4 regions of the Pseudomonas sp. LBUM1679 genome follow, and region 3 is predicted to be linked to each of the others. Evidence: predicted binding sites of a transcription regulator. Region 3 holds the regulator's gene; each other region holds the start of a gene.

Region 1 (6,992 bases), 850 kb from region 3:
CCGAGATTCCGTTCGACGCAACGGAACAGGCCCTGAGTTATCGGGTCGATGTCGAGGGTACTGCGATCGAACTGGCCGCCGTATCCATGGGCAATCCCCATGCCGTGCTGCGGGTCAGCGACATCAACAACGCACCGGTGCATGAACTGGGGCCGAAAATCGAACACCATCCGCGCTTTCCGTCGCGGGTCAATGTCGGTTTCCTCCAGGTCATCGACCGCAATCGTGCGCAGCTGCGCGTCTGGGAACGTGGGGCCGGGGAAACCCAGGCTTGCGGAACCGGCGCCTGTGCTGCCGCAGTGGCCGCGATCAGCCAGGGGTGGATGGATTCGCCCCTATTGATCGACCTGCCCGGCGGGCGCCTGTCCATTGAATGGGCAGGCCCTGGCGAACCGGTGATGATGACCGGCCCGGCAGTGCGCGTTTATGAAGGACAAGTGCGTCTTTGAGAGAGTCAAATCCATGAAAGATAAGCCTCAGGTTCCCGCCCTACAGCCCGACGAATCCCCTTCCGAAAGCCTTGAGGCGGCGGCGATTGCCGCGTACCTGGAGGCTCATCCGGATTTTTTCGTCGAACACGAAGAACTGCTCCCGGCCTTGCGCATTCCCCACCGGCGCGGCGACACCGTATCGCTGGTGGAACGCCAGATGACCCTCCTGCGCGACCGCAACATCGACTTGCGTCATCGCCTGTCGCACTTGATGGACGTCGCCCGCGACAATGACCGTCTCTTCGACAAGACCCGCCGCCTGATTCTCGCGCTGATGGACGCCACCAGCCTGGAAGACGTGGTGATCAGCGTCGAAGACAGCCTGCGCCAGGACTTCCAGGTGCCCTTTGTCAGCTTGATCCTGCTGGGCGACAACCCGATGCCGGTCGGCCGCTGGGTGACCCATGCCGACGCGCAAGCGGCCATTGGCGGCCTGCTCTCGGAAGACAAGAGCGTCAGCGGCAGCCTGCGCGAGCACGAACTGGACTTCCTGTTCGGCGAAGAACAGCGCAAGCAGATCGGCTCCACCGCCGTCGTCGCCATCAGCCATCAAGGCATCCACGGCGTCCTGGCCATCGCCAGTCGCGACCCGCAGCACTACAAGAGCTCGGTGGGCACGCTGTTCCTGAGCTACATCGCCGAAGTCATGGGCCGCGTGCTGCCACGGGTCAACAGCTCTGCGCGCTCGGGACGCTGATCGTGGAACGGCAACTGGACGCTTACTGCGAACACCTGCGCAGTGAGCGACAGGTGTCGCCTCATACGCTGTACGCCTACCGCCGCGACCTCGACAAAGTGCTGGGCTGGTGCGTCAAACAGAACATCGACAGTTGGGCCGCGCTGGATATCCAGCGCCTGCGCAGCCTGATCGCGCGCCTGCATGCCCAGGGCCAGTCGTCGCGCAGCCTGGCGCGGCTGCTCTCGGCAGTGCGCGGGCTGTATCACTATCTGAATCGCGAAGGCCTCTGCGACCACGATCCGGCCAACGGTCTGGCACCGCCCAAGGGCGAACGCCGTCTGCCGAAAACGCTCGATACCGACCGCGCGCTGCAATTGCTGGAAGGCGCGGTGGAAGATGACTTCCTGGCGCGTCGTGACCAGGCGATTCTGGAGTTGTTCTATTCCTCGGGATTACGCCTTTCGGAGCTGACCGGGCTCAATCTCGATCAGCTGGATCTGGCCGACGGGATGGTCCAGGTGCTCGGCAAGGGCAGCAAGACGCGACTATTGCCCGTCGGCAAGAAAGCGCGCGAAGCGCTGGAGCAGTGGCTGGCGTTGCGGGCAATGGCCAATCCGGCGGACGACGCGGTGTTTGTCAGCCAGCAAGGTCGTCGCCTCGGCCCTCGGGCGATTCAGGTACGGGTCAAGGCCGCTGGCGAACGCGAGTTGGGACAGAATCTACATCCGCACATGTTGCGACACTCTTTCGCCAGCCACCTGCTCGAATCGTCGCAGGACTTGCGCGCCGTACAGGAACTGCTCGGCCACTCGGACATCAAGACCACCCAGATCTACACCCACCTGGACTTCCAGCACCTGGCGACGGTCTACGACAGCGCCCATCCACGGGCCAAACGTATTAAAGGCGATGATTCATGACCATCAAATTGATCACCTTCGACCTCGACGACACCCTGTGGGACACCGCCCCGGTGATCGTCAGCGCCGAAGCCATATTGCGTGAATGGCTGACCGAGCACGCACCAAACCTGGGCGCCGTGCCGGTGGAGCATTTGTGGTCCATTCGTGAACGGATTTTGAGCAGCGAGCCTGGCCTCAAGCACCGCATCAGCGCCCTGCGTCGGCGCGTGTTGTTCCACGCGCTGGAAGAAGCCGGCTACGACCATGGTCAGGCTTCGGACCTGGCTGACAAGAGCTTTGAAGTGTTTTTGCATGCGCGGCACCAGATCGAAGTGTTCCCTGAAGTTGAACCGACGCTGGAGACACTGGCCAAGCATTACGCCTTGGGCGTGGTCACCAATGGCAACGCCGATGTGCGCCGATTAGGGCTGGCGGATTACTTCAAGTTTGCGCTGTGTGCTGAAGATATCGGCATCGGCAAACCCGACGCGCGACTGTTTCATGAGGCATTGCAGCGTGGCGGGGCAACGGCGCAGACGGCGGTGCATGTCGGCGATCATCCGGGCGATGACATTGCCGGAGCGCAGCAGGCGGGGTTGCGGGCGATCTGGTTCAACCCGGCGGGCAAAGCCTGGGAAGCGGATCGTTTGCCGGACGCGGAGATTCGCAGCCTGAGCGATTTGCCGGCGTTGTTGGCGCGGTGGAATGCAGGCTCGGCCTGAACCTCAACCCAACAAACACCGCAAAACCCCTGTAGGAGCTGGCTTGCCAGCGAAGGCGTCCTTTCAGTAATACATGTATCGACTGACACACCGCCTTCGCTGGCAAGCCAGCTCCTACAGGGGATCACCGCCAGGCTCCTGATTTTCCCGCCCCCAAGAAAAAGCCCGCAGCGACGGCGGGCTTTTTCAGCAAGCACGGGCAGAGGCTCAGATAGGCCGGCTACCGTACTTGTTGTCAGGCTTCTTGGGAGGATCGGCGACCACATTGGCCTCCACTTCCTGCACCTTGCCGCCCCGCGCCAGGAACTCTTCCATGGCCTTGGCCAGGGCATCGCGTTCCTTGTTCTTGGCTTCGACGCTCGGCAGCTCATCGACCGATACCGCAGCCTTGGCCTTGCCTTTGGCGGTTGGAACGGGCGTTTCACCGCCGTCGTCTTCAGCGACGTCTTCCGCCACCGCTTCAAGGCCTTCTTCGGTTTCGTCGTCGCCTACTTCGAGGTCGTCGTTTTCCAGATCATCGTCGCTCATGTTCTACCTCATGACTTGCGAAAAGCAGATTAGTTATAGCCCAGCTTTGCCGTCTGTCGACGGCTGCCGGAAAAAATTCAACCGCCATTGGGACCAACGGCTTTGCCTCTTCACCGTGCAGGGTGGCGAGGACTTTACGAGCACCACCCTGATCACGGTGCTCGCCCAGATAAACGCCTTGCCAGGTCCCCAGCGCCAATCGGCCTGCCTGAATCGGCAAACTGAGCTGACAGCCAAGCACGCTGGCCTTGAAGTGCGCCGGGAGGTCGTCCAGACCTTCGTCGTTATGCTCATAGCCGTCTGTTCCTTGTGGGATCAGACGATTGAAAAATCGTTCGAAGTCGCGACGTACCGCCGGATCGGCGTTCTCGTTGATGGTCAACGAGGCCGAGGTATGCTGTAGCCACAAATGCAACAGACCGACCCGGCATGCCTTGATTTCAGGCAGGCCGGCGAGTAACTCGTCCGTTACCAGATGAAAGCCCCGGGGCCTCGCCCGCAAGGTAATCAGAGTCTGTTGCCACATACAGTTCTCCGCACGTTCGGGGCGCATTCTAGCGCGCTCTGGGAAAAAACAAAGGCCCTAATATTCCTTCAATCATGTAAGCCATTGGCCGTACAAAAACACGCCGCGTAAACGTCACGAAACCTGTACGAAAAAACCTTTCAGCTGTTCCTTCACTGACAAACTCCAGACAAAAAAATGCCCGGCAAGCCGGGCAAATTTTCAGGCGCGTTCTTACAAGTTGTAGCCGCGCTCGTTGTGAAGTGCCAGGTCGATGCCGACGGCCTCTTCTTCTTCGGTGATACGCAGCCCCATGACGGCGTCCAGCACCTTGAGAATGATGTAGGTGACGATCGCGGTGTAGATCACGGTGAAGCCCACGCCCTTGAGCTGGATCCACACCTGTGCACCGATATCGGTCACGGTGCCGAAACCACCCAGGGCCGGAGCGGCGAATACACCGGTCAGGATCGCGCCGAGGATACCGCCGATACCGTGCACGCCGAAGGCGTCCAGGGAATCGTCATAGCCGAGTTTGCGTTTCAGGGTGGTGGCGCAGAAGAAGCACACCACGCCCGCTGCCAGACCGATCACCAGCGCGCCCATCGGGCCCACGGTGCCTGCGGCCGGCGTGATGGCGACCAGACCCGCTACCACACCCGAGGCGATACCCAGTGCGCTTGGTTTGCCGTGGGTGACCCACTCGGCGAACATCCAGCCCAGTGCGGCAGCGGCGGTGGCGATCTGGGTGACCAACATCGCCATGCCGGCAGTGCCGTTGGCCGCTGCAGCGGAACCGGCGTTGAAACCGAACCAGCCGACCCACAGCATGGCCGCGCCCATCAGCGTGTAGCCGAGGTTATGCGGCGCCATCGGAGTGGTCGGGAAACCTTTGCGCTTGCCCAGTACCAGGCAGCAGATCAGACCGGCCACACCGGCATTGATGTGCACCACGGTGCCGCCCGCGAAGTCGAGTACGCCCCAGTCCCACATCAGGCCGCCGTTGCCGGACCAGACCATGTGCGCGATCGGTGCATACACCAGGGTGAACCAGATGCCCATGAAGATCAGCATGGCGGAGAACTTCATCCGCTCGGCAAAGGCACCGACGATCAACGCCGGGGTGATGATGGCGAAGGTCATCTGGAAGGTGATGAACACCGCCTCAGGAAACAGCGCCGCGGGACCGGTCAGGCTCGATGGCGTGACACCGGCGAGGAATGCCTTGCCCATGCCGCCGAAGAACGAGTTGAAATTGACGACGCCCTGCTCCATGCCGGTGGTGTCGAACGCGATGCTGTAGCCATAAATGACCCACAGGATGCTGATCAGACCGGTAATGGCGAAGCACTGCATCATCACGGAAAGAATGTTTTTCGACCGAACCATGCCGCCGTAGAACAGCGCGAGGCCGGGAATAGTCATGAACAGCACAAGGGCTGTCGAGGTCAGCATCCAGGCAGTGTCACCCGAATTGAGGACTGGGGCCGCCACTTCGTCTGCCGCCATGACCAGGCTGGGCATTACGAGGGACAACAGGGCTCCTAGCCCTGCGAATTTACGCAGAGTCATATTGTTTTCTCCTGGGGCGTTGGGGTGGTGGCGGCTTAGATTGCGTCGGTATCGGTTTCGCCGGTACGGATGCGAATCGCCTGTTCCAGATTGACCACGAAGATCTTGCCGTCACCGATCTTGCCGGTGTTGGCAGCCTTGGTTATCGCCTCGATAACCCGATCCAGATCCTTGTCGTCAATGGCGACATCGATTTTCACCTTGGGCAGAAAATCGACCACGTATTCCGCGCCGCGATACAGCTCGGTGTGACCCTTCTGCCGACCGAAGCCTTTGACTTCAGTAACGGTAATGCCCTGCACGCCGATCTCGGACAGCGACTCGCGTACGTCGTCCAGCTTGAACGGCTTGATGATGGCAGTGACTAGCTTCATGAAAACTCTCTCCCGAATTGGTGGACTTGCCCCAGGAAAACAAACCCGACTCAAGTCTAAGCGCAGTGCCTGGCTTTGTAACGCATCGTCGGCCTTACCTGCCCGTCCGACGCCAGCTAACCGCTCCTGACGAAACTCCCCGTTTCGCTTGGCGCACTGCTTCGTCACAGCGACTGCATCAGTGCATGGGTCACTATCGCCTAAGCAGAAAGCTTGCCACCTTGCCCAAACCCATTAAATTCAATGCCTTGGTCGCTGCCTTGAGCCCCTTCGCCTAATTGGCATGACGGATACGCACAACAACAGTGCGCCGCCGTCCGTCAGCCTGCGCGAAAAGCGTGCATCCCTGCGGTCGGGATTGACTATAGACACTGCGTGATACACTGCTCGCCATTAGTTTCCAGGACCTTTCCCATGCTCGCGCCCAAAGACTTCCTCGACGCCCTGAGCGGCACCGCCTCCCGCCTCTTCAGCGGTGACAACCCACTGCCGAAAAGCGAAATCGAAAGCCAGTTCAAGGCTTTGTTGCAGAGCGGCTTCAGCAAGCTGGATCTGGTGAGCCGGGAAGAATTCGACAGCCAGATGGTCGTACTGGCACGAACCCGGGCACGACTGGAAAGTCTCGAAGCAAAAGTGGCCGAGCTGGAAGCCAAGCTCAACCCACCAACCGAATAACCCCGCAATCCCTGTGGGAGCGGGCTTGCCCGCGAATAGGGTCACCTCGGTCTTCCGCCACCCCACACCGGCTCGACCACCCCCCTGTAGGAGCTGCCGAAGGCTGCGATCTTTTGATCTCAAGCCCCGCAAACATCTCAGCAACGTCCTACAAACATCACCACCGCCGTCCGATTGCGCCGCAAAGCCCCGGTTCCTATGCTCACCCACTGCTGAATGTTCAGCACTGGGTTTGGCGACCCGGAAAGCTTAAGGCGCACGACGACCATCGACTCGAGTCATGGCGGCTGTGCGTGGGAGACCTTCGGGTCTGCCGGGTTCCTTTTGCTCCGGTTCGCCAACCCGCGTACAGCTGCCACCCAATCGTTTGGCGACGATTGCTGGCAGCCCTTTCAAGCAAAAGGAGCTGTATCAATGAATAGCGATGACACTTATCTGATCCCCCACATCTTCACCCGCCACAAACTCCCCCTCCACGCCCTCCTCCTGCAAAACCAGCCCTGGTTCAGCGCCCGCGACCTCGGCCGACTGCTGCGCCTCTTCC
Region 2 (6,992 bases), 730 kb from region 3:
AACACCAGCTTGGCATCGAGGATGAACAGCGCGGTACCGCGCAACGGTTTGATCTTGACCAGGTTGAGGCTGGTCGGCACGTACAGCGAGTGCACGTATTCACCGAACTTCATCACCTGCACCCCACCGACGGCAACGTCCGCCGAGCGGCGCAGCAGGTTGAACATGCTGATGCGGGTGTAGCGGGCGAAGCGTTCGTTGATCATCTCCAGGGTCGGCATGCGTCCACGGACGATGCGATCCTGGCTGGTCAGGTCATAGCTTTTGACGGTGCCGGGTTCGGCAGCGATATCGGCCTGTACCAGACCATCGTCGACACCGTGCAACAGCGCGTCGATCTCATCCTGGGACAGCAGGTCCTGCACGGCCATGTCGTGTTCCTACTGCAGTACGAAATTAGTGAATAGCAATTGTTCGATGACCACTTTGCCGAGTTCTTTGTGCGCCACTTCCTGGACGCTGGCCGTGGCTTTCTGCCGCAACATTTCCTGGCCGACCGGCGATGCCAGGGTGGCGAAGTCCTGCCCGGAGAACAGCATGACCAGGTTATTGCGGATCACCGGCATGTGCGCCTTGAGCGCGTCCAGATCGGCTTGATCGCGACCCAGCATGGTGATGCTCACCTGCATGTAGCGCTGCCGGCCGTTCTGGTTGTAGTTGGCAATGAAGGCCGGAAGCAGGGGCACGAAAACCGCCGGCTGTTTGCCGACATCCAAGGTTTGCGGCGCGGCGACTGGCGTGCTCCGGGGGCTGTGCATGAAGTACCAGGTGGCCCCCACGGACAAGCCGATCGCCAGCAGCAGGGCAACCACTGTCACAATGATCAGCTTGATCTTGCGTTTGGTTGCGGGGTCTTTAACCGCGTCTTCGCTATTCGCCATGCCAATAATCCGTCACTAATCGGGGTTTCACAGTCGCAGGCTTGGCAAGAGCAAGTGTTATGCCATGTAGGAGCTGGCTTGCCAGCGAAGGCGGCACGTCAGTCGATACGTGTATTAGCTGACACACCGCGCACGCCCCCTGTAGGAGCTGGCTTGCCAGCGAAGGCGGTGTGTCAGTCAACATGTGTATTAGCTGACACACCGCACGCCCCCTGTAGGAGCTGGCTTGCCAGCGAAGGCGGTGTGTCAGTCGATAGATGTATTGGCTGGTATACCGTCTTCGCTGGCAAGCCAGCTCCTACAGGGGGGGTTGGGCTTGATCAGGCGTAGTAGTCGACTGCGCTGGAGCCGACGATGCTGGTAGCGCTGGCCGCCACTTCGGCGACTGTTGGCGCACGCTCGTCATCCATGGCATCTAGGCGACCACCGCTGGCGCTGGTCCGCCCGCCGTGACTGTGCTGTGCCTGGTCCTGTCCTTGCTGCGAACCACGGGATTGGTCGGACACATTGACATCAACCTGGCCCATGCCCTGCTGCGCAAACATGTCGCGCAGGCGATGCATCTGCCCGTCGAGCGCTTCGCGAACACCTGGATGCGCGCTCATGAAGGTGATCTGGGTCTGCTGATCCGGCACCATGTTCACCCGAATGTCGAGGCGCCCGAGTTCGGCCGGTTGCAACTGGATGTCGGCCGCCTTGAGGTTGGCGCTGGACAGGTACATGACCCGGTTCACCACTTCTTCGGTCCAGCCACTTTGATGCAGGGCGATCGGCTGGTTCACCGGCAATGCGTTAGCGGTTTTCGGCGTGGCCGCCTGGGTCAACGCCGCCAGGCGGTTGGCGAAATCGTCGACACGGGTATCGCTGCTGGCGGTCTTCAAGTCTTTCAAGCCGTCATCGAGCAGGCCGCTGAAGGCCTTGTCCCCGCCCTCGGTGCTGTCCTTTTCGGCCTGCACGTCAAGCATGCTCGCCGTGCCGGCGATCAGGTTTTGTGCCGAAGCCGGCTCGCCATCGGCTTCGGCCGAGGTCGGCAGCGCTGGTGGCCGAGCCTGGCTCGAAGCGGAAACGTGCCCGCCCTGCTCCATGGCCAAGCGCAAGGCTGGCAGGGCATCGAGGGGGTCGGCCTGGGGATCGAACGTGGCGTCGACGGTGACGGCCGGCGTCGTTGCCGCGACCACCGGCTGTTCGCCCAGGGGCGGCACCGCGACTACCGCTGGCGGAGTTTGCGCAACGAGTGTCGGCCCTGCGGGATCGACGGTTGGCTCGCCCGTCGCCTCGGTGACAGAGGCGTCAGCGGCATCCGAACCATCGTCGGCGATCGGGTCGTCGGCCGCCGGTTTATCGGCGGGCAAGGATTTGCCGCTATCGGCAACGGCCGGTTTCGGGGCGGCAGCCTTGTCGTGGCTGAGGTCCTTTTTGCCCGGCCCCTCAGCGGCGGTGTCGCGCATGGGCTTGGCCGGCCCGTCGTTCCCTGCAGAACCTGTGTTCCGAGCCTGATTGGCGTAGACATGAGCGAAGCTGGAGGCCTTGGCCCCGGGCTCGGCGACCTGCGCCGGTGTATTGGCGGATGCCGCCTTGGCCTTGGTCTGGGCGGCGGCCTGCAGAAGCATATTGGGGGTAACGGGCATGAAACGGTCTCCGCCGCACTGGGAACGTAGGTACAGTTGACGGAGAGCAAAGCAAGGGTCGCGCCAGGTTCAGGTGAGCGGCGCGAAAAGCGCCAACACAGTTGTCCTAGTCGGCAAGAGCGCGCTGACGCTCGGCCTCGTAAAGCGGTCGGACAAGGGCGAATTCGCCGTCAATTTCGCCCACCAGTTGTTCAACGCCGGCGAGGCGTTTCTGCTTGGCGCATTGCTCCAGCTCATGGCACAACCGGGCCAGGCGAATGGCGCCCATGTTGCTGCTGCTGCCCTTGAAACTGTGGGCAGCATTCATCAGTTGCTGGGCATCGTCTGCCTTGTGCAACAGTACCAGGCGTTCTTCAGCGTCAGCGAGAAAGGTATCCAGCAACAGCGGATACTCATCCTCCATGACTTCTTGCAACGCGCTCAGCACGTCGCGGTCCAGATGTGTGTCAGCCACTTGCTCACTCCTTGATCAAGAATGCGTGGATTATGCCAGAGCCTCCCAGAAAAATTCCACGCGGGCACTTCGACCATCGTCGAACCAGCTGGCATTACGGCTCAATTGACGGATCAGACCGATGCCACGTCCCGACAGACGGACACCATCAGCGGGCAGCTGCAGCACCCGATCGACATCAAAACCCTTGCCACTGTCTTCAACGCGAACCGTCAGGCAACCGCCTTCGCCCTTCGGTGTCACCTGCAGATGTACCCGGATGAAGCCATCGCGCAACTCATCCAGGCGCGTATTGCGCTGTTGATAATAGCGGGTAAAACCCGAGGCATCCCGTTTGAGGCTGGAGTCCAGGCCCAGTACGCCATGCTCCAGGGCGTTGGAATACAGTTCCGCCAGCACACTGTAAAGCGCCCCGCTTTGCGCCCGCAGCCCATGGACCTCAAGCAGCAACTGCAACAGAGAGGGCAGCGGGTTGAAGCGCTTGAGCGTGGCCGCGCGAAACTCGAAACACACCGACCAGTCCAGCGGACAGGACTGGCCACTGTCGGAATACACCATCGCCGGCGGGCTCATCTGCGCCGCCTCCAGCAAGCTGACCTCGACCATGCTGACGTCGTCACGGGCTTCGCCGCGAAAATCGCGCAGCGCCTGCTCGATCTCGGCGAACAACTCATCAGGCTGACGATTGGCGGCAAACACCTGCTGCAGTCGCTCGACACCAAACAGTTGATCCTGGGTATCGCAGGTATCGAGCACGCCGTCGGATAACAGAAACACCCGATCGCCGACGGCCATCGGCAACACTTCAGTGCGATCGTCAAAGGTTTGCGGGCTCAGCACACCGAGCGGCAAGTGCCGAGCCTTGAGCGGCGTGCGCTCACCCGTGGCGATGCTGTGCAGGTAACCGTCCGGCATCCCGCCGTTCCACACCTCCACCGAACGCCGCTGAAAACTCAGGCACAGCAGCGTGGCACAGCAGAACATGTCCACCGGCAGGATGCGCTTGAGCTTGGCATTCATCTCGCGCAAGGTTTCGGCCAGGCCGTAGCCCTTGGCCGTCATGCCATAAAAGACTTCAGCCAGGGGCATGGCCCCGACCGCCGCCGGCAAGCCATGGCCGGTGAAATCCCCGAGCAATACATGCATGTCGCCGGCCGGGGTGAACGCGGCCAGCAGCAAGTCACCGTTGAACAGCGCGTAGGGCGATTGCAGGTAGCGGATATTCGGCGCATTCAGGCAACCGGAATGGGCCACCTTGTCGAATACGGCCTTGGCCACCCGCTGCTCATTGAGCAGGTGATGGTGATGCCGGGCGATCTGGTCACGCTGCTGCAACACGGTGGCCTGCAACCGGCGCAAGCGGTCCATCGCCTTGATTTTGGCGGCGAGGATCACCTGGTTGTAGGGCTTTGCCAGAAAGTCGTCGCCCCCAGCCTCCAGACAGCGCGCCAGGGCTTCGCTTTCGGTGAGCGACGTCAGAAAGATGATCGGCACCAGGGTTTCGCCGGCCAACGCCTTGATCTGCTGTGCCGCCTCGAAGCCGTCCATCACCGGCATCATCGCGTCCATCAACACCAGCTGCGGGCGTTGCTGACGGAACGCTTCGACCGCCTCGGCACCGTTGGCGGCCGTCAGCACTGCATGGCCCTGGCGCCGGACGATGCTCGACAGCAGCATGCGATCGGCCGCGCTGTCTTCGGCGATCAGGACCGTCAGCGATTCGAGCGGCGCCTGCATGCCGCTCAACTGATGTCGAACAGTTTGTCGAAATTGGAGATGGCGAGGATCTTCTTCACGTCGGAACTGCTGTTGACCACGCGAATGTCGGAATCGTCGCCACCGGCGTGATCGCGCAGCAAGAGCAACATGCCCAGTGCCGAACTGTCGAGGTAGGTGGCTTCTTTCAAGTCGACGACGACGGCGGAGAGTTTCTTGTCCTCGTAGGAGTCACGAAACTCCTGATGCTTGGCGAAATCGAATCGTCCCTTGATCGAAATCGTCAGCTTTTGTCCATCGGGGGATACTTCTGATAAGACTGACATGAACGGCTTCCTTGTCATTGGGGAACGTACGTGTAGAAGGTTTAGCACTTGGCGGGGGTGGGGGCAAGGCTGGTAGTTGTGGTGGGGCCGAGGACGCCTTCGCGGGCAAGCCTCGCTCCTACAGGGTTTTGTGTCGTTCACAACATATGAATACGACACAAAACCTGTGGGAGCGGGCTTGCCCGCGATGAACGATAACGCGGTCTTACCGATTCAATACGGATCCTGCCGCGGCAACCGCTGCGACAATTCATCCAGCAGCTTCTGCTCGCGTTTGTCTTCCAGCCGTCGCGCCTCGTCCATGTAACGCTGAACCAGCTTGCGCAATCCTTCGACCCGGGCATACGCCTGCTGCCAGGTTTCCCGTGCCTTGTTCAGATTGTTCTGATGCCAGGTCAGGCTCTGTCGTTGCTGATCGATGGCCGTGCCCAGTTGCGCGAGGAAGCCTTGATACCCCAGCAACCATTGACCGGAAACGCCGCTGCTGCCGCGCACGATCCATTGCTCCTGGTAGTCGAGCCGAAACGCTTCGAGGTCGGCGAGTTTGCTTTCGGCCAGACGGACCTGCCCTTGAAAATGCCCCAGGCGCTGGACCGCGGCTTTCTCGACCTTTTCCGCCATGTCCACCACCGGTGCCAGGCGGGCTGCGCGACTCTGGGCCATGGCCGGTTAGCCGCCGGCCGCAGGGGCAAAGATCGAACCCAGGTAGGCTTCGCTTTCACCCAGGCTGATGCTGTCGTTCAGGCCCTGGCGCTGGTACTTGACCAACTGCGGTTGCAGGGCAATCGCCAGGTCGGTTTCCCGATCACCGCCGGCGACGTAGGCGCCGACGCTGATCAGGTCGCGACTCTGCTGATACCGCGACCACAATTGCTTGAAGTACTGGGCGCGGGCCATGTGTTCGGCTGACACCACCGACGGCATGACCCGGCTGATGGATGCTTCGATATCGATCGCCGGGTAGTGGCCTTCCTCGGCCAGGCGTCGGGACAGTACGATGTGCCCGTCGAGCACGCCTCGCGCCGAGTCGGCAATCGGATCCTGCTGATCGTCGCCTTCGGACAACACGGTGTAGAACGCGGTGATCGAACCGCCGCCCTTCTCGGCATTGCCGGCGCGCTCCACCAGTTTCGGCAACTTGGCGAACACCGACGGCGGATAACCCTTGGTCGCGGGCGGTTCGCCGATGGCCAGGGCGATTTCCCGCTGGGCCTGGGCGAATCGGGTCAGGGAGTCCATGAGCAACAGCACGTTCTTGCCCTTGTCGCGGAAATATTCGGCGATGCGCGTGCAGTACATGGCCGCGCGCAGACGCATCAGCGGCGCATCGTCCGCGGGCGACGCCACCACCACCGAACGCTTGAGGCCTTCTTCACCGAGGCTGTGCTCGATGAATTCCTTGACCTCACGACCGCGCTCACCGATCAGCCCGACCACGATGATGTCGGCCTCGGTGAAGCGGGTCATCATGCCCAGCAGCACACTCTTGCCCACGCCCGTACCGGCAAACAACCCGAGGCGCTGGCCGCGACCGACCGTCAACAAGCCGTTGATGCAACGAATGCCCACGTCCAGCGGTTCGCTGATCGGTTCACGCTTGAGCGGGTTGATGGTCGGGCCGTCCATCGGCACCCAGTCTTCGGCCTTCATCCCGCCCTTGCCGTCCAGCGCCCGACCGGCGCCATCGAGCACCCGTCCGAGCATGCTCATGCCCATCGGCAAGCGACCGGTATCCGCCAGCGGAATCACGCGCGCACCGGGGGCGATACCGGCGACGCTGCCGACCGGCATCAGAAAGACTTTGTTGCCGGAGAAGCCCATGACTTCGGCTTCGACCTGCACCGGGTGGTAACTGTCGTCGTTGATCACCATGCAGCGGCTGCCCATGGCGGCGCGCAAGCCTTCGGCTTCGAGGGTCAGGCCGACCATGCGCAGCAGGCGGCCTTCGAGGATCGGCGCGCCGGCCAGCGTGGTGGCCTCGGCATAA
Region 3 (6,992 bases):
TCACCGTTAGCGCTTTGGAGCCTCACCATGGAGCACTGGAAACGCACGATCGAAAGAGCTAATCGCTGTTTCATGCTGGGCGAGCTGGTCGATGCCCGCGAGGCGTATTTGCAGGCATTGGCCCTGGCCCAGGTGTTGTTCGAGCGCTGGGCGGATGCCGATGAAGCGGTGGCGGCCTGCGTGATTTCCCACCACAACCTGGCAGACCTGCATCTGCGTCTGAATCAGCCGGAGGAGAGCGCCGAATATTTGTGCGCCATCCATCAGCGGTTATTGCAGACCATGCAGGACCCGCGTCTGGCGCCGGCCTTGCGTGAAGCGGCATGGCGTCAGAGCAGCAAGACCTACGTCGAGCTGCTGAATTTCATCAGCGAGCACGGCGAGTACCCGCGCAGCCATCGTTTGCTGGACATGGATGTTGCCCTGCAACGTGATCAATTGGCCACAAGTCTGCGCGCGCTATCAGGCGGCGCTGGCTTGAGTCTTCTATAAAAATCTTCCAAGGCTGATTATGGGCACTGAAACACTGGCGATCGGAAGTGGACGAATGTTTCGTTACGCGCTGGGATCGCTGTTACTGCTGGCAGGCATGACCTTGTTGGGTGCCCAAGGGCTGGTATGGCTGGACCTGGAGCCGAAACTGTTACGCGCGCTGCAAGGCGGGGCGATCTGCGCTCTGGGCACAGCGTTGGGCGCGGTGCCGGTATTGGTGATTCGGCAGATGCCCCAGGCGGTCAGCGATACGCTGCTGGGCTTCGGCGCCGGGGTGATGCTCGCGGCGACGGCGTTTTCGCTGATCGTTCCGGGTATCTCGGCCGCAGAAAACCTGGGGCTGACACCTTGGGCGGCCAGCGGTTTGATCAGCTTCGGCATCATGCTCGGTGCGTTCGGGCTGTTTCTGGTGGATCGCAAGGTGTCCGGTGCGTCGCCGGAGATGCTCGTGGGGACCGTTGAACATCCGGTGATTCCCCCGCGCATCTGGCTGTTCGTGTTTGCCATCATTGCTCACAACATACCGGAAGGCATGGCAGTGGGCGTCTCGGCCGGTGGCGGGATGCCGGATGCCGACAGTCTGGCCATGGGTATTGCCTTGCAGGATGTGCCGGAAGGGCTGGTGATTGCGTTGGTGTTGGCCGGGGCAGGGATGTCGCGGGTCAAGGCATTCCTGATCGGCGCGGCGTCAGGGTTGGTCGAGCCGGTCTTCGCGCTGTTATGCGCCTGGCTGGTCAGCCTGGCCGAGATGCTGCTGCCTTTGGGGTTGGCGCTGGCGGCGGGGGCGATGCTGTTGGTGGTGACCCATGAAGTCATTCCCGAGTCGCGTCGACACGGTCATGACAAGCTGGCCAGCTTGGGGTTGTTGATCGGGTTTTGTTTGATGATGGTGATGGATACGGCTTTGGCGTAACACGGCCTGTGTAGGAGCGAGGCTTGCCCGCGAATGCCGTTACGCAGTGGAACTGATGAGCCGTGTCATCGTTCTTCGCGGGCAAGCCTCGCTCCTACATGGGCGAGTTTACTCACCTTCGTCGAAGTAGTTATTGATCAACGCCACCAGCGCATCCAGCGCTTCCTGTTCCTGCTCGCCTTCGGTACTCAAATAAATCCTGGTGCCCTTGCCAGCCGCGAGCATCATCATCGCCATGATGCTTTTGCCATCGACCGTTGACTCCGGGGTGCGTCCTACCCTGATCGAGCAATCCTTGAACTGACCGGCCACGCCGACAAATTTTGCAGATGCACGGGCATGCAGGCCCAGCTTGTTGATGATTTCGATTTCCAGAGCAGGCATCGCGATGTGAATCCTTTAGCTGAGGTCGCGGTGGCGGACCTGGACGTTCTTCAGGGTTTTTTGCAGGGCCTGACCCAGGCGTTCGGTCAGGTAGACGGAGCGGTGATGCCCGCCGGTGCAGCCAATGGCGATGGTGACATAAGCGCGATTGCTGGCCGCAAAGCGCGGCAGCCACTTGAGCAGGTATGTAGAAATGTCCTGGAACATTTCTTCGACGTCCGGCTGTGCCGCCAGGTAGTCGGCGACCGGCTTATCGAGCCCGGACTGTTCGCGCAACTCCGGCTTCCAGTAGGGGTTCGGCAGGCAACGCACGTCGAACACCAGGTCGGCGTCCACCGGCATGCCACGCTTGAAGCCGAAGGATTCCACGAGGAACGCCGTACCGGGCTCCGGTTGATTCAGCAGGCGCAGCTTGATGGTATCGCGCAGCTGATACAGGTTCAGGTTGGTGGTGTTGACCTTGAGATCGGCGAGGTCGGCAATCGGCCCGAGCAGGGTGGTTTCATCGCTGATCGCCTCCGCCAGTGAACGGTTGGCGTTGCTCAGCGGGTGACGCCGACGGGTCTCCGAAAAACGTTTGAGCAAGGTTTCTTCGTCGGCGTCCAGGTACAGGACATCGCACTGGATATGCCGGCTGCGGACTTCTTCCAGCAGCTCGGGGAAGCGTGAAAGGTGGCTCGGCAAGTTACGCGCGTCGATGGACACGGCAACCAGCGGCTGGGCGAGTTCAGTGTGGATCAACGCACGTTCGGCCAGTTCCGGCAGGAGCCCGGCAGGCAAGTTGTCGATACAGTAGAAGCCGTTGTCCTCGAGAACATCGAGCGCGGTGCTTTTACCTGAGCCGGAGCGGCCACTGACGATGATCAAGCGCATGATTACGGACCGTTTTGCTCGTCCAGGACAACCTGATACAAGGCTTGATTGCTCGGGGCGCTGCGCAGCTTTTCGCGTACTTCCTTGCGATCGAGCATGCTGGCAATCTGACGCAGCAGCTCCAGGTGCGCATCGGTAGCCGCTTCCGGGACCAGCAGAACGAACAGCAAGTCAACCGGGGCGCCATCGATGGCGTCGAAATCAATGGGTGCGTCGAGGTGCATCAAGGCGCTGATGGGTGAGGTGCAGCCCTTGAGGCGACAGTGGGGAATGGCGATGCCGTTGCCAAAACCGGTCGAACCGAGTTTTTCACGGGCAATCAACGCCTCGAAGACAACTTGCATCTCCAGATCCGGCACTTCGCGATGGATTAGGTTGGCAATTTGTTCGAGGGCTTTCTTTTTACTGCCGCCCGGCACGTTCACGAGGGAACGGCCGGGGGTCAGGATGCTTTCAAGTCGGATCATGGGTTGGGAGTGTTAACGACCGGTCGCGCCCTGGAGGAGGCTTTGGGTCTTTTCCTTATGCTTTTTGAGTTGTTTATCCAGCTTGTCGGTCAATGCGTCGATCGCCGCGTACATATCGGTATGTTCCGCGTTGGCGACGACTTCATTGCCGGGAATATGCAGCGTGGCTTCGATTTTCTGCTTCAGCTTTTCGACCGTCATCGTGACCTGCACGTTGGTGATCTTGTCGAAGTGCCTCTCCAATCGTTCGAGTTTTTCGCCGATGTAGGTGCGAAGAGGTTCGGTCACTTCCAGTTGGTGTCCACTGATGTTGACTTGCATACAGCTTCTCCTTCGTTGCCAGTGCATAAAGCGGCAGGCAGAAATGCCTGCCACTGGAACGCTGTGGCGTGGCTCTACATCAACCGCTTGCGTTCGCTCGAAGGCGCGATCCCGAGGGATTCGCGGTACTTGGCGACGGTGCGGCGAGCCACCTGAATGCCTTGTGCCTCCAGTAAACCAGCGATCTTGCTGTCACTCAACGGCTTTTTCTGATTTTCCGCTGCAACCAGTTTTTTGATGATCGCGCGGATCGCCGTGGACGAGCATTCACCGCCTTCGGAGGTGCTGACGTGGCTGGAGAAAAAGTACTTCAATTCATAGATGCCCCGAGGGGTGTGCATGAATTTCTGCGTGGTCACCCGGGAAATCGTCGACTCGTGCATGCCGACCGCTTCGGCGATGTCATGCAGCACCAGCGGTTTCATGGCTTCGTCGCCGTATTCCAGGAAGCCGCGCTGATGCTCGACGATCTGGGTGGCCACCTTCATCAGGGTTTCGTTGCGGCTCTGCAGGCTCTTGATGAACCAGCGGGCCTCTTGCAGCTGATTGCGCATGAAGGTGTTGTCGGCACTGGTGTCGGCGCGGCGCACGAAGCCGGCGTATTGGGCGTTGACCCGCAGCCGTGGCACCGATTCCTGGTTCAGCTCCACCAGCCAGCGCTCGTTGTCCTTGCGCACGATGACATCGGGGACGACGTATTCGGCTTCACTGGACTCGATCTGCGAGCCAGGACGCGGGTTGAGGCTCTGCACCAGTTCGATCACCTGGCGCAGCTCATCTTCCTTGAGCTTCATGCGGCGCATCAACTGGCTGTAGTCGCGGCTGCCAAGCAGGTCGATGTAATCGCTGACCAGGCGCTTGGCCTCGGCCAGCCAAGGGGTCTTGGCGGGCAACTGGCGCAATTGCAGCAACAGGCATTCGCCCAGGTTGCGGGCGCCGATGCCGGCGGGTTCGAATTGCTGGATGCGATGCAGGACGGCTTCTATTTCGTCGAGTTCGATGTCCAGTTCCGGATCGAAGGCTTCGAGAATTTCGTCGAGGGATTCGTCCAGGTAACCCTGATTGTTGATGCAGTCGATCAGGGTCACGGCTATCAGGCGATCGGTGTCGGACATCGGTGCCAGGTTCAGTTGCCAGAGCAGATGGCTCTGCAGGCTTTCACCGGCCGACGTACGGGTGGTGAAGTCCCACTCGTCGTCATCGTTGCTCGGCAGGCTGCTGGCGCTGGTCTGGTAAACGTCTTCCCACGCGGTATCGACGGGCAGTTCGTTGGGAATGCGCTCGTTCCAGTCACCTTCCTCGAGGTTATCCACCGTCGGGGCGGTTTCCTGGTAGGAGGGTTCCGACACGTCGGCATTGGGGAGCTGTTCGGCTTTGTCGGCCAAGGGGTCGGCGTTATCGAAGTCGTCGCCTTCTTCCTGGCGTTCGAGCATCGGATTGGACTCCAGGGCCTCCTGGATTTCCTGTTGCAGGTCCAGGGTCGACAATTGGAGCAGGCGGATGGCCTGTTGCAGCTGCGGTGTCATCGTCAGCTGCTGGCCCATTCTCAAGACTAGCGATGGTTTCATGGCAGGGGCTTAACACCTTATTCGCCGGCGCACATGCGCCATCCACTACAGGGCGCCGGAGCGCCAAACATAAGCAAATTATATGCCCGAAACTTTAGCGTTTGCCTAGAGCGCTGTAACAATAAAAAAGTGTTGATTTTTTATCGAGACAAGCGCTTGGGCGACAAGGCGGACACCGCTTACAGGCGGAACTCATGGCCCAGATACACTTCCTTGACCAGTTCGTTGGCCAGGATGGTGGCAGAGTCGCCTTCGGCGATCAGTTGGCCATCGTTGACGATGTAGGCGGTTTCGCAGATATCCAGGGTTTCGCGGACGTTGTGGTCCGTGATCAGCACGCCAATGCCCTTGGCCTTGAGGTGGTGGATGATCTGTTTGATATCGCCCACCGAAATCGGGTCCACGCCGGCGAAAGGTTCGTCGAGGAGGATGAATTTCGGGTTGGTGGCCAGTGCGCGGGCGATTTCCACGCGGCGGCGTTCGCCACCGGACAGGCTCATGCCGAGGTTGTCGCGGATGTGGTGGATGTGGAATTCCTGCAGCAGGCTTTCCAGCTCCTTGCGGCGACCGGCCTTGTCGAGTTCCTTGCGGGTCTCGAGGATCGCCAGGATGTTATCGGCCACCGAGAGTTTACGGAAGATCGACGCTTCCTGCGGAAGATAGCCGATACCGGCTTTCGCGCGACCGTGCATCGGCTGGTGGCTGACGTCCAGGTCGTCGATCAGTACACGGCCCTGATCGGCCTGTACCAGGCCGACAATCATGTAGAAGCAGGTGGTTTTGCCGGCGCCGTTAGGGCCAAGCAAGCCGACGATCTGACCGCTGTCGATGGACAGGCTGACGTCGCGCACGACCTGGCGGCTCTTGTAGCTCTTGGCCAGATGCTGAGCTTTCAGAGTTGCCATTACTGGGCCTTTTGCTCGTCGGATTTCTTTTTCGGCTGGATCACCATGTCGATGCGCGGGCGTTCTTCGGTGACTTTGGTGCCGGTGGCGCGGCCAGCGTTAGCCAGTTTCTTGACCGTGTCGTAGACGATTTTTTCGCCTTGGGTGACGTTGCCGTCCTTGTCGATGACTTTGGCGCGATCGATCAGCACGACGCGGTCTTGCGAGGCATGGTACTGGATAGTGACGCCATAACCCTGAACCGGCTTGGAGTCGCCGGCAGTCTGCATCTGCTCGAAGTAGGCCAGGTTGCCCACCGAGGTCACCACGTCGACGTCGCCGGAAGCGGTGCGGGTGATGGTCACGGTGTTGCCGGTGACCTTCATCGTGCCCTGGGTGATGATCACATCGCCTTTGTAGGTGGCGATGCCTTGCTTGTCGTCCAGTTGGGCGTCGTCGGCCTGAATGCGGATAGGCTGGTTTCTATCGTCCGGCAGAGCCCAGGCGCTCACGCTTCCCAGTGCTGCGCCCAGACTGAGCAAAATAGGGAGGGTTTTAACGAGCCTCATACTGTCCTCTTACGTTCGATAGCAGGTGTATCCTGCTTTCTTTCAAATACGCTTTCATGCCCGTGCCGGTCGACACGCCACCAGCGCCGTCGATTCTAACGGGTTGCTCGGTCTGCGCATATTGCTGCTGCGGGAACACGGTCATGCGACTGCTGGTGATGATGGTCGTGCGCTTTTTTTCGTCGGTTCGGGCGATACGTACCGAGTCGATCAGTTCGACTTCGGTTCCGCCGGAATTGACTTCGCCGCGTTCGCTCTGCACATGCCACGGAAACTCGGTACCGCGGAACATGTTCAGGTCCGGTTTGCTGACCAGCGTCACGTCACTGGCCTTGAGGTGTTCGACCTTGTCGGACGTCATGTCGTACTGCAATTTGCCATCTGGCAGGTACTGCACGCTATGGGTGTTGGTCGCGTACCAGTCGATCCGGGTTTCATCGGCCTTGACGACCGGCTTGTCGAGGAAACGCTCCGGACTGATGTTCCAGTAGCCGACCGCCGCGAAAATGGCGGCGATGCAG
Region 4 (6,992 bases), 1.3 Mb from region 3:
TTGGCGTTGTCGGCGCCTGGTCGGTCGGTGAAGACCCGATTGCCCTGAGCGTCGACGTAGGTGAACACGTCGGCCGCTACGGGCAGGGCGATCCAGCATGCGATCAACAGCCAGCGCCTCACGGCTTATGCACCCGTTGTACGGTGAAGGTCACGCTCGGACTCTGCTGGACGATGTTTTCCCCGTCGATGACCTGCACCGCGAGGCTGTGCAAGCCGCGATCAATGTTCACCAGCTGCAGGATCGGCACGTTGCCGGGTTGGCCGTAGGGTTGGTCGTCCAGCAACAGCCTGAACAGATGCGGACCTTGCAGGCGAGGCTTGATCAATACGTTGACGGTGAAGGTGCCGTTGTTGGCGCGCAGGGCTTCGGTGGTCGGCAGGCCGGTCAACTCCAGCACCTCGTAGGCGCTGCGAGGCTGCTCGCGATCAATGGCGTCGGCAGGTGGCGCGGGTGCGCTTGGCGTCAGGGGCTCGACACTGTTGAGCGGCGGCAACTCGACCGGCTGCGCCTTCACGCCGTCGGGCGGTTGGTTGCTGTAGGCGGTGTTGCCGTTGGCGTCGGTGTACTTATAGATCTGCGCTGCGGCAGGCAGGGCGATCAGCAGCAACATCAGTAGCAAACCACGACCCATAAAATCGACCAGAAAATGAAAGCGTTGGGGGGCAGCATAGGTCAGGGGTGGTGGTTGACCCAAGTTGTTAATACTTGGGCATGATTTACCGAAGTCTCCCAAACACTGCAGTTCCCTGTGGGAGCGGGCTTGCCCGCGAAGGCGTCGGCACATCCAACAGTAATATTGACTGGTACAACGTTATCGCGGGCAAGCCCGCTCCCACAGGGTTCTTCATCGGTTGTGGAATCGTGTCAACAAAAAAGGCCTCCCGAAGGAGGCCTCTTTGTCACGCCGCTTGCGCAGGCGCTACCGGATCAGCAGCTGTAGTACAGCTCGTATTCCAGTGGGTGTACGAAGGTACGTACCTTGATTTCTTCTTCGCTTTTCAGGGCGATGTAAGCGTCGATGAAGTCGTCGCTGAAAACGCCGCCTTTGGTCAGGAACGCACGACCTTTGTCCAGCTCTTCCAGGGCTTCTTTCAGGCTGCCGCAAACTTGTGGGATCTCTTTCGCCTCTTCAGGCGGCAGGTCATACAGGTTTTTGTCAGCAGCGTCGCCAGGGTGGGTCTTGTTCTGGATACCGTCCAGGCCGGCCATTACCAGGGCAGCGAAGGCCAGGTACGGGTTGGCTGCCGGATCCGGGAAGCGAGCTTCGATACGGCGAGCGCGAGGGCTGGACACGTAAGGAATACGGATCGAAGCGGAACGGTTGCGAGCCGAGTAGGCCAGCATCACTGGAGCTTCGAAACCTGGGACCAGACGCTTGTAGGAGTTGGTCGACGGGTTGGTGAAGCCGTTCAGGGCCTTACCGTGCTTGATGATGCCGCCGATGAAGTACAGGGCGGTGTCGGACAGGCCGGCATAGCCTTCGCCAGCGAAGGTGTTCTTGCCATCTTTGGCGATGGACAGGTGAACGTGCATACCCGAACCGTTGTCGCCGTACAGCGGCTTAGGCATGAAGGTCGCGGTGCGGCCGTATGCGTCGGCAACGTTGTGTACGCAGTACTTCAGGGTCTGAACTTCGTCAGCCTTGGCCACCAGGGTGTTGAACTTCACACCGATTTCGTTCTGGCCGGCAGTCGCCACTTCGTGGTGGTGAACTTCGATGACCAGGCCCATTTCTTCCATGGCGTTGCACATGGAGGTACGGATTTCGTGGTCGTGGTCGAACGGCGGAACAGGGAAGTAGCCGCCTTTGACGCCTGGACGGTGGCCACGGTTGCCGCCTTCCACGTCCTGGTCGGACATCCACGAACCTTGTTCGGAGAAGATTTTGAACATGGAACCGGAGATGTCGGACTTGAACTTCACTTCGTCGAAGATGAAGAATTCAGGCTCTGGACCAACGAATACGGTGTCGCCGATACCGGTCGACTTCAGGTATTCCTCGGCACGCTTGGCGATCGCACGTGGGTCACGGTCGTAGCCTTGCATGGTCGAAGGCTCGATCACGTCGCAGACCAGGATCAGGGTCGGCTCTTCGGTGAACGGGTCGAGAACGGCAGTGCTGTCGTCCGGCATCAGGATCATGTCGGAGGCTTCGATGCCTTTCCAGCCAGCGATGGAGGAACCGTCGAACATTTTGCCTTCTTCGAAGAAAGCGTCATCCAGCGCGTCGCGAGCCGGCATGGTCACGTGATGCTGAGTGCCTTTGGTGTCTGTGAAGCGCAGATCAATCCACTTGACGTCATGATCTTTGATGAGTTGAACCGACTTCGACATAGTGTCCTCCGGGTGGATTCGGGCTTGGGTAGTGGAAGGCCCTTGGAATGTGGGTGATGCCGGCGCGAATACTCTGCCAAGGCAACCTGCCTCACAAGGGAGCAAATTGCATGCCAGTGCCCCATCATGGTTTTTTTGCCCCAATATCACGCTTATAAAGGCGCAATCAGTCATAAAGAACAAATTCACGCCCTGTAATGTGGCGCTCAATTCAATAAATGACCTGTTTTGGTGCGCGCGAAACCTTCTGTACATTAACTGGTTAAACCTTGAGCAATTTCCGCTATAATCCGCGCCCCCCTTTTTCGGCTGGCCCAGCGCGCGCTGTTTTCATGAAACTAATCGTAAAAGTCTTTCCCGAGATCACCATCAAGAGCCGCCCTGTACGGATGCGTTTCATCCGCCAGTTGGCCAAAAACATCCGTACCGTGCTCCGCGACCTGGACCCGGCTGTGGTGGTGAACGGTGTGTGGGACAATCTCGAGCTGGAAACCCGCGTCAGCGAGCCCAAGGCCCTGAAGGAGATGACCGAGCGCCTGAGCTGCATGCCGGGCATCGCGCATTTCCTGCAGGTCGATGAATACCCGCTGGGTGATTTCGACGACATCGTCGCCAAGTGCAAGCAGCACTTCGGCGAGGCGTTGGCCGGGAAGATCTTTTCGGTGCGCTGCAAACGTGCCGGCAAGCATGAATTCAGCTCGATGGACGTCGAGAAATACGTCGGCAGCCAGCTGCGTCGTCAGTGCGGCGCCGCCGGAATTTCGCTGAAAGAGCCTGAAATCGAAGTTCGCATCGAAATTCGCGACAAACGGTTGTTCGTGATCCACAACCAGCACAACAGCATCGGTGGTTATCCGTTGGGGGCCCTGGAACAGACGCTTGTACTGATGTCCGGCGGCTTCGATTCCACCGTTGCCGCTTACCAGATCATGCGCCGCGGGCTGATGAGCCATTTCTGCTTCTTCAATCTTGGCGGGCGTGCCCATGAGCTGGGCGTCATGGAGGTCGCGCATTTCATCTGGAAGAAGTACGGCAGCTCCCAACGCGTGTTATTTGTCAGTGTGCCGTTCGAGGAAGTACTGGGAGAAATTCTCGGGAAAGTCGATAACAGTCATATGGGTGTAGTTTTGAAGCGTATGATGTTGCGCGCTGCTTCCCGTATTGCCGATCGGCTGGAAATCGAAGCGCTGGTCACCGGCGAAGCGATTTCCCAGGTATCGAGCCAGACGCTGCCGAACCTGTCCGTGATCGACTGCGTGACCGACAAGCTGGTCTTGCGTCCGCTGATTGCCAGTCACAAGCAGGACATCATCGACCTGGCCAACGAAATCGGTACCGCCGACTTCGCCAAGCACATGCCGGAATACTGCGGGGTCATCTCGGTGAACCCCAAGACCCACGCCAAGCGTCCGCGCGTGGAGCATGAAGAGAAAGAATTCGACATGGCGGTACTCGAGCGTGCGCTCGAGAACGCCAAACTGGTGCCGATCGATCGCGTGATCGACGAATTGGGCCAGGACTTGCAGATCGAAGAAGTCAGCGAAGCACTGGCGGGCCAGATCATCATCGACATCCGTCACCCGGATGCCGCTGATGACGAGCCGTTGGAACTCGCTGGCATTGAGGTACAGACGATGCCGTTTTATGCATTGAACGCTCGTTTCAAGGAACTGGACCCTACTCGCCAGTACCTGCTGTATTGCGACAAAGGCGTGATGAGTCGCCTGCATGCCCACCATTTGCTCAGTGAGGGGCATGCCAATGTGCGCGTTTATCGACCGAGCTAAGAGCCCGGGGCTGTTTGCCTGTGGCCTGCGTCACCGGCCCCCCGACGCCGCCGTCAAGCTGTAACGGCAAGGCCTGACTCTACTGTTAATCGCTGCCAAGACTTGTCAGCGCACCGAATCCTCTGATCGAGATACACAAGTGATCGAAAATCTACGCAACATCGCCATCATTGCTCACGTTGACCATGGTAAAACCACCCTGGTAGACAAACTCTTGCGTCAATCCGGCACCCTGGAGCGCAACGAGCTCAACGACGAGCGCGTGATGGACTCCAACGACCAGGAGAAAGAACGCGGTATTACCATTCTGGCGAAAAACACCGCCATCAACTGGAACGGCTACCACATCAACATCGTGGACACCCCGGGCCACGCCGACTTCGGCGGCGAAGTTGAACGCGTAATGTCGATGGTTGACTCCGTTCTGCTGCTGGTTGACGCTCAAGACGGCCCTATGCCGCAAACCCGTTTCGTGACCAAGAAGGCTTTCGAAGCCGGCCTGCGTCCAATCGTGGTCATCAACAAGGTTGACCGTCCAGGCGCGCGTCCGGACTGGGTTCTGGACCAGATCTTCGACCTGTTCGACAACCTCGGTGCTACCGAAGAACAGCTGGACTTCAAAGTCGTCTACGCCTCGGCCCTGAACGGCATTGCCGGTCTGGAACACACCGACATGGCTGAAGACATGACCCCGCTGTACCAGTCGATCGTCGACAACGTACCAGCACCGAAAGTCGACCGTGACGGTCCGTTCCAGATGCAAATCTCGGCACTGGACTACAACAGCTTCCTGGGCATCATCGGCGTTGGCCGTATCGCTCGTGGTCGCGTCAAGCCGAACACCCAGGTTGTTGCGATCGATGCCGACGGCAAGCGCCGCAACGGCCGTATCCTGAAGCTGATGGGTCACCACGGTCTGCACCGCGTTGACGTTGAAGAAGCAGCTGCCGGCGACATCGTCTGCATCAGCGGCTTCGAGTCGCTTTTCATCTCCGACACTCTGTGCGATCCACAGAACGTTGAAGCGATGAAGCCGCTGACCGTTGACGAGCCAACCGTTTCGATGACCTTCCAGGTTAACGATTCGCCGTTCTGCGGCCGTGAAGGCAAGTTCGTCACCAGCCGTAACATCAAAGAGCGTCTGGACAAGGAACTGCTCTACAACGTTGCCCTGCGCGTTGAAGAAGGCGACACCGCCGACAAGTTCAAAGTGTCTGGCCGTGGTGAGCTGCACTTGTCCGTACTGATCGAAACCATGCGTCGCGAAGGCTTCGAAATGGGTGTTGGTCGTCCGGAAGTGATCATCCGTATGGTTGACGGCGTGAAGCACGAACCGTACGAAAACGTGACCATCGACCTGCCGGAAGAATCGCAAGGTTCGATCATGGAACAGATCGGTATCCGTAAAGGCGACCTGACCAACATGGTTCCGGATGGCAAGGGCCGTGTGCGCCTTGAGTACAACATCCCGGCTCGTGGCTTGATCGGTTTCCGTAACGAGTTCCTGACCCTGACCTCCGGTGCAGGCATCCTGACCTCGATCTTCGACCGTTACGACGTGATGAAGTCCGGCGACATGTCCGGCCGTCAGAACGGCGTGCTGGTGTCGGTGGCTACCGGTAAGGCGCTGACTTACTCGCTGGAAACCCTGCAAGCTCGCGGCAAACTGTTCCTGGGTCACGGCGAAGACGTGTACGAAGGTCAAATCGTCGGCATCAACAGCCGCGACAACGACCTGGGCGTCAACCCAACCAAAGGCAAGAAGCTCGACAACATGCGTGCTTCGGGTAAAGACGAAACCATCGCTCTGGTTCCGCCTATCCGTTTCACCCTGGAACAAGCGCTGGAATTCGTTCAAGAAGACGAATTGTGCGAAGTCACTCCTAAGTCCATCCGTCTTCGCAAGAAGATCCTGGGCGAAAGCGAGCGTACCCGCGCTGCCAAGAAGTCCGGTAACTAAGTCATTTAGTTAGCTGGCAAAAAAACGCCCCCGACCGCAAGGTCGGGGGCGTTTTTGTTTGTCTGGGTTTTTTGTGTTGCCTGAGCTGGCGCCATCGCGGGCAAGCCCGCTCCCACAGTGGTTTGGGGGGGGCACATAACCTGCGTTCAGCGCCGAACCCTGTGGGAGCGGGCTTGCCCGCGATGGGGTCCGGTTAGGCAGCGAGATTCTGGATCAGAACTTCTCGAGGGTCCGACGGCTCTCGCTGGTCTCACGCGCCACTTCTTTAGGTTTGTAAGCGCAATACCCCGGCCGAGGCCCGATTTTCGGGTGATTACGGCAAGTATCCGGGCGCTTTTCATAAATAGTGCACAGACGGCTCTTACGATCCAGGTACAGGCAATCGTTGTTGCTCATGCGCTGGAGGGTGAAGATCTCGGACTTCTGGTTGTAGCGCTCGACGATCCCTTCCTTCTGCAAGCGCTTGGCGATGTTCTTCGCTGGCTCGCCGCGCTCGAATTCGTCGACAATACCGATACGGATCAGATCCTTGATCTTGACCTCGACTGGCAGCGTGCAGCAGCTGGACACGCAGGAACCGCACATCGGCGCAGAGTACTTGGCCCAGGTATCGAGGCGATCGATCTCCGCGGCGGCGATCAGGTTGGACTTCATCATCGATTGTTACCAGCGTGTGCATCAGGGCGCGCGATCATACCGGGACTGGTGGATTTTTGAACAACCTTTCGCCAGATTTTTTCATGAATTGCCCAATGACCGCTGTATTCCGGCACGGGCCCTGCATTCTTTCCGGTGCGCGACAAGGTAATGTGGATCTATCTCACACTAACGGGAAAAACTGCCGAACCAGAGTTCCAACGACCTGTCTGACCGTCTAGGCTCAACTATTCCACGCTCGCCCGAGGTCC

What was found. The regulator sigma-54, encoded in region 3, starts transcription at its own class of promoters, with help from an activator protein. The targets are predictions, from matches to a motif close to ANTGGCATNNANNTTGCTNT.
Region 1: the regulator sigma-54 is predicted to act here: its motif matches at 5,975-5,994, upstream of glnK (P-II family nitrogen regulator).
Region 2: the regulator sigma-54 is predicted to act here: its motif matches at 2,558-2,577, upstream of ACA062_RS24790 (flagellar hook-length control protein FliK).
Region 4: the regulator sigma-54 is predicted to act here: its motif matches at 2,436-2,455, upstream of glnA (glutamate--ammonia ligase).

The regions. Positions count from the first base shown of each region.
Region 1 covers NZ_CP166774.1:7,046,940-7,053,931, forward strand. The annotation lists gene dapF (diaminopimelate epimerase) at 1-449, shown strand, start outside; gene ACA062_RS32300 (DUF484 family protein) at 463-1,188, shown strand; gene xerC (tyrosine recombinase XerC) at 1,191-2,090, shown strand; gene ACA062_RS32310 (HAD family hydrolase) at 2,087-2,794, shown strand; gene sutA (dormancy-specific transcriptional regulator SutA) at 3,002-3,322, opposite strand; partial or broken gene ACA062_RS32320 (secondary thiamine-phosphate synthase enzyme YjbQ) at 3,432-3,848, opposite strand; gene ACA062_RS32325 (ammonium transporter) at 4,062-5,399, opposite strand; gene glnK (P-II family nitrogen regulator) at 5,435-5,773, opposite strand; gene ACA062_RS32335 (accessory factor UbiK family protein) at 6,188-6,448, shown strand; partial or broken gene ACA062_RS32340 (BRO-N domain-containing protein) at 6,863-6,992, shown strand, end outside.
Region 2 covers NZ_CP166774.1:5,465,491-5,472,482, forward strand. The annotation lists gene fliM (flagellar motor switch protein FliM) at 1-371, opposite strand, end outside; gene fliL (flagellar basal body-associated protein FliL) at 381-881, opposite strand; gene ACA062_RS24790 (flagellar hook-length control protein FliK) at 1,202-2,509, opposite strand; gene ACA062_RS24795 (Hpt domain-containing protein) at 2,616-2,963, opposite strand; gene ACA062_RS24800 (ATP-binding SpoIIE family protein phosphatase) at 2,994-4,700, opposite strand; gene ACA062_RS24805 (STAS domain-containing protein) at 4,706-5,005, opposite strand; gene fliJ (flagellar export protein FliJ) at 5,219-5,668, opposite strand; gene fliI (flagellar protein export ATPase FliI) at 5,675-6,992, opposite strand, start outside.
Region 3 covers NZ_CP166774.1:6,199,672-6,206,663, reverse strand. The annotation lists gene ACA062_RS28345 (DUF2753 family protein) at 28-492, shown strand; gene ACA062_RS28340 (ZIP family metal transporter) at 512-1,405, shown strand; gene ACA062_RS28335 (HPr family phosphocarrier protein) at 1,514-1,789, opposite strand; gene rapZ (RNase adapter RapZ) at 1,805-2,662, opposite strand; gene ptsN (PTS IIA-like nitrogen regulatory protein PtsN) at 2,665-3,129, opposite strand; gene hpf (ribosome hibernation-promoting factor, HPF/YfiA family) at 3,142-3,450, opposite strand; gene ACA062_RS28315 (RNA polymerase factor sigma-54) at 3,525-5,018, opposite strand; gene lptB (LPS export ABC transporter ATP-binding protein) at 5,198-5,923, opposite strand; gene lptA (lipopolysaccharide transport periplasmic protein LptA) at 5,923-6,471, opposite strand; gene lptC (LPS export ABC transporter periplasmic protein LptC) at 6,458-6,992, opposite strand, start outside.
Region 4 covers NZ_CP166774.1:316,224-323,215, forward strand. The annotation lists gene ACA062_RS01510 (DUF4124 domain-containing protein) at 1-122, opposite strand, end outside; gene ACA062_RS01515 (DUF4124 domain-containing protein) at 119-634, opposite strand; gene glnA (glutamate--ammonia ligase) at 931-2,337, opposite strand; gene thiI (tRNA uracil 4-sulfurtransferase ThiI) at 2,670-4,124, shown strand; gene typA (translational GTPase TypA) at 4,264-6,084, shown strand; gene ACA062_RS01535 (YkgJ family cysteine cluster protein) at 6,298-6,738, opposite strand.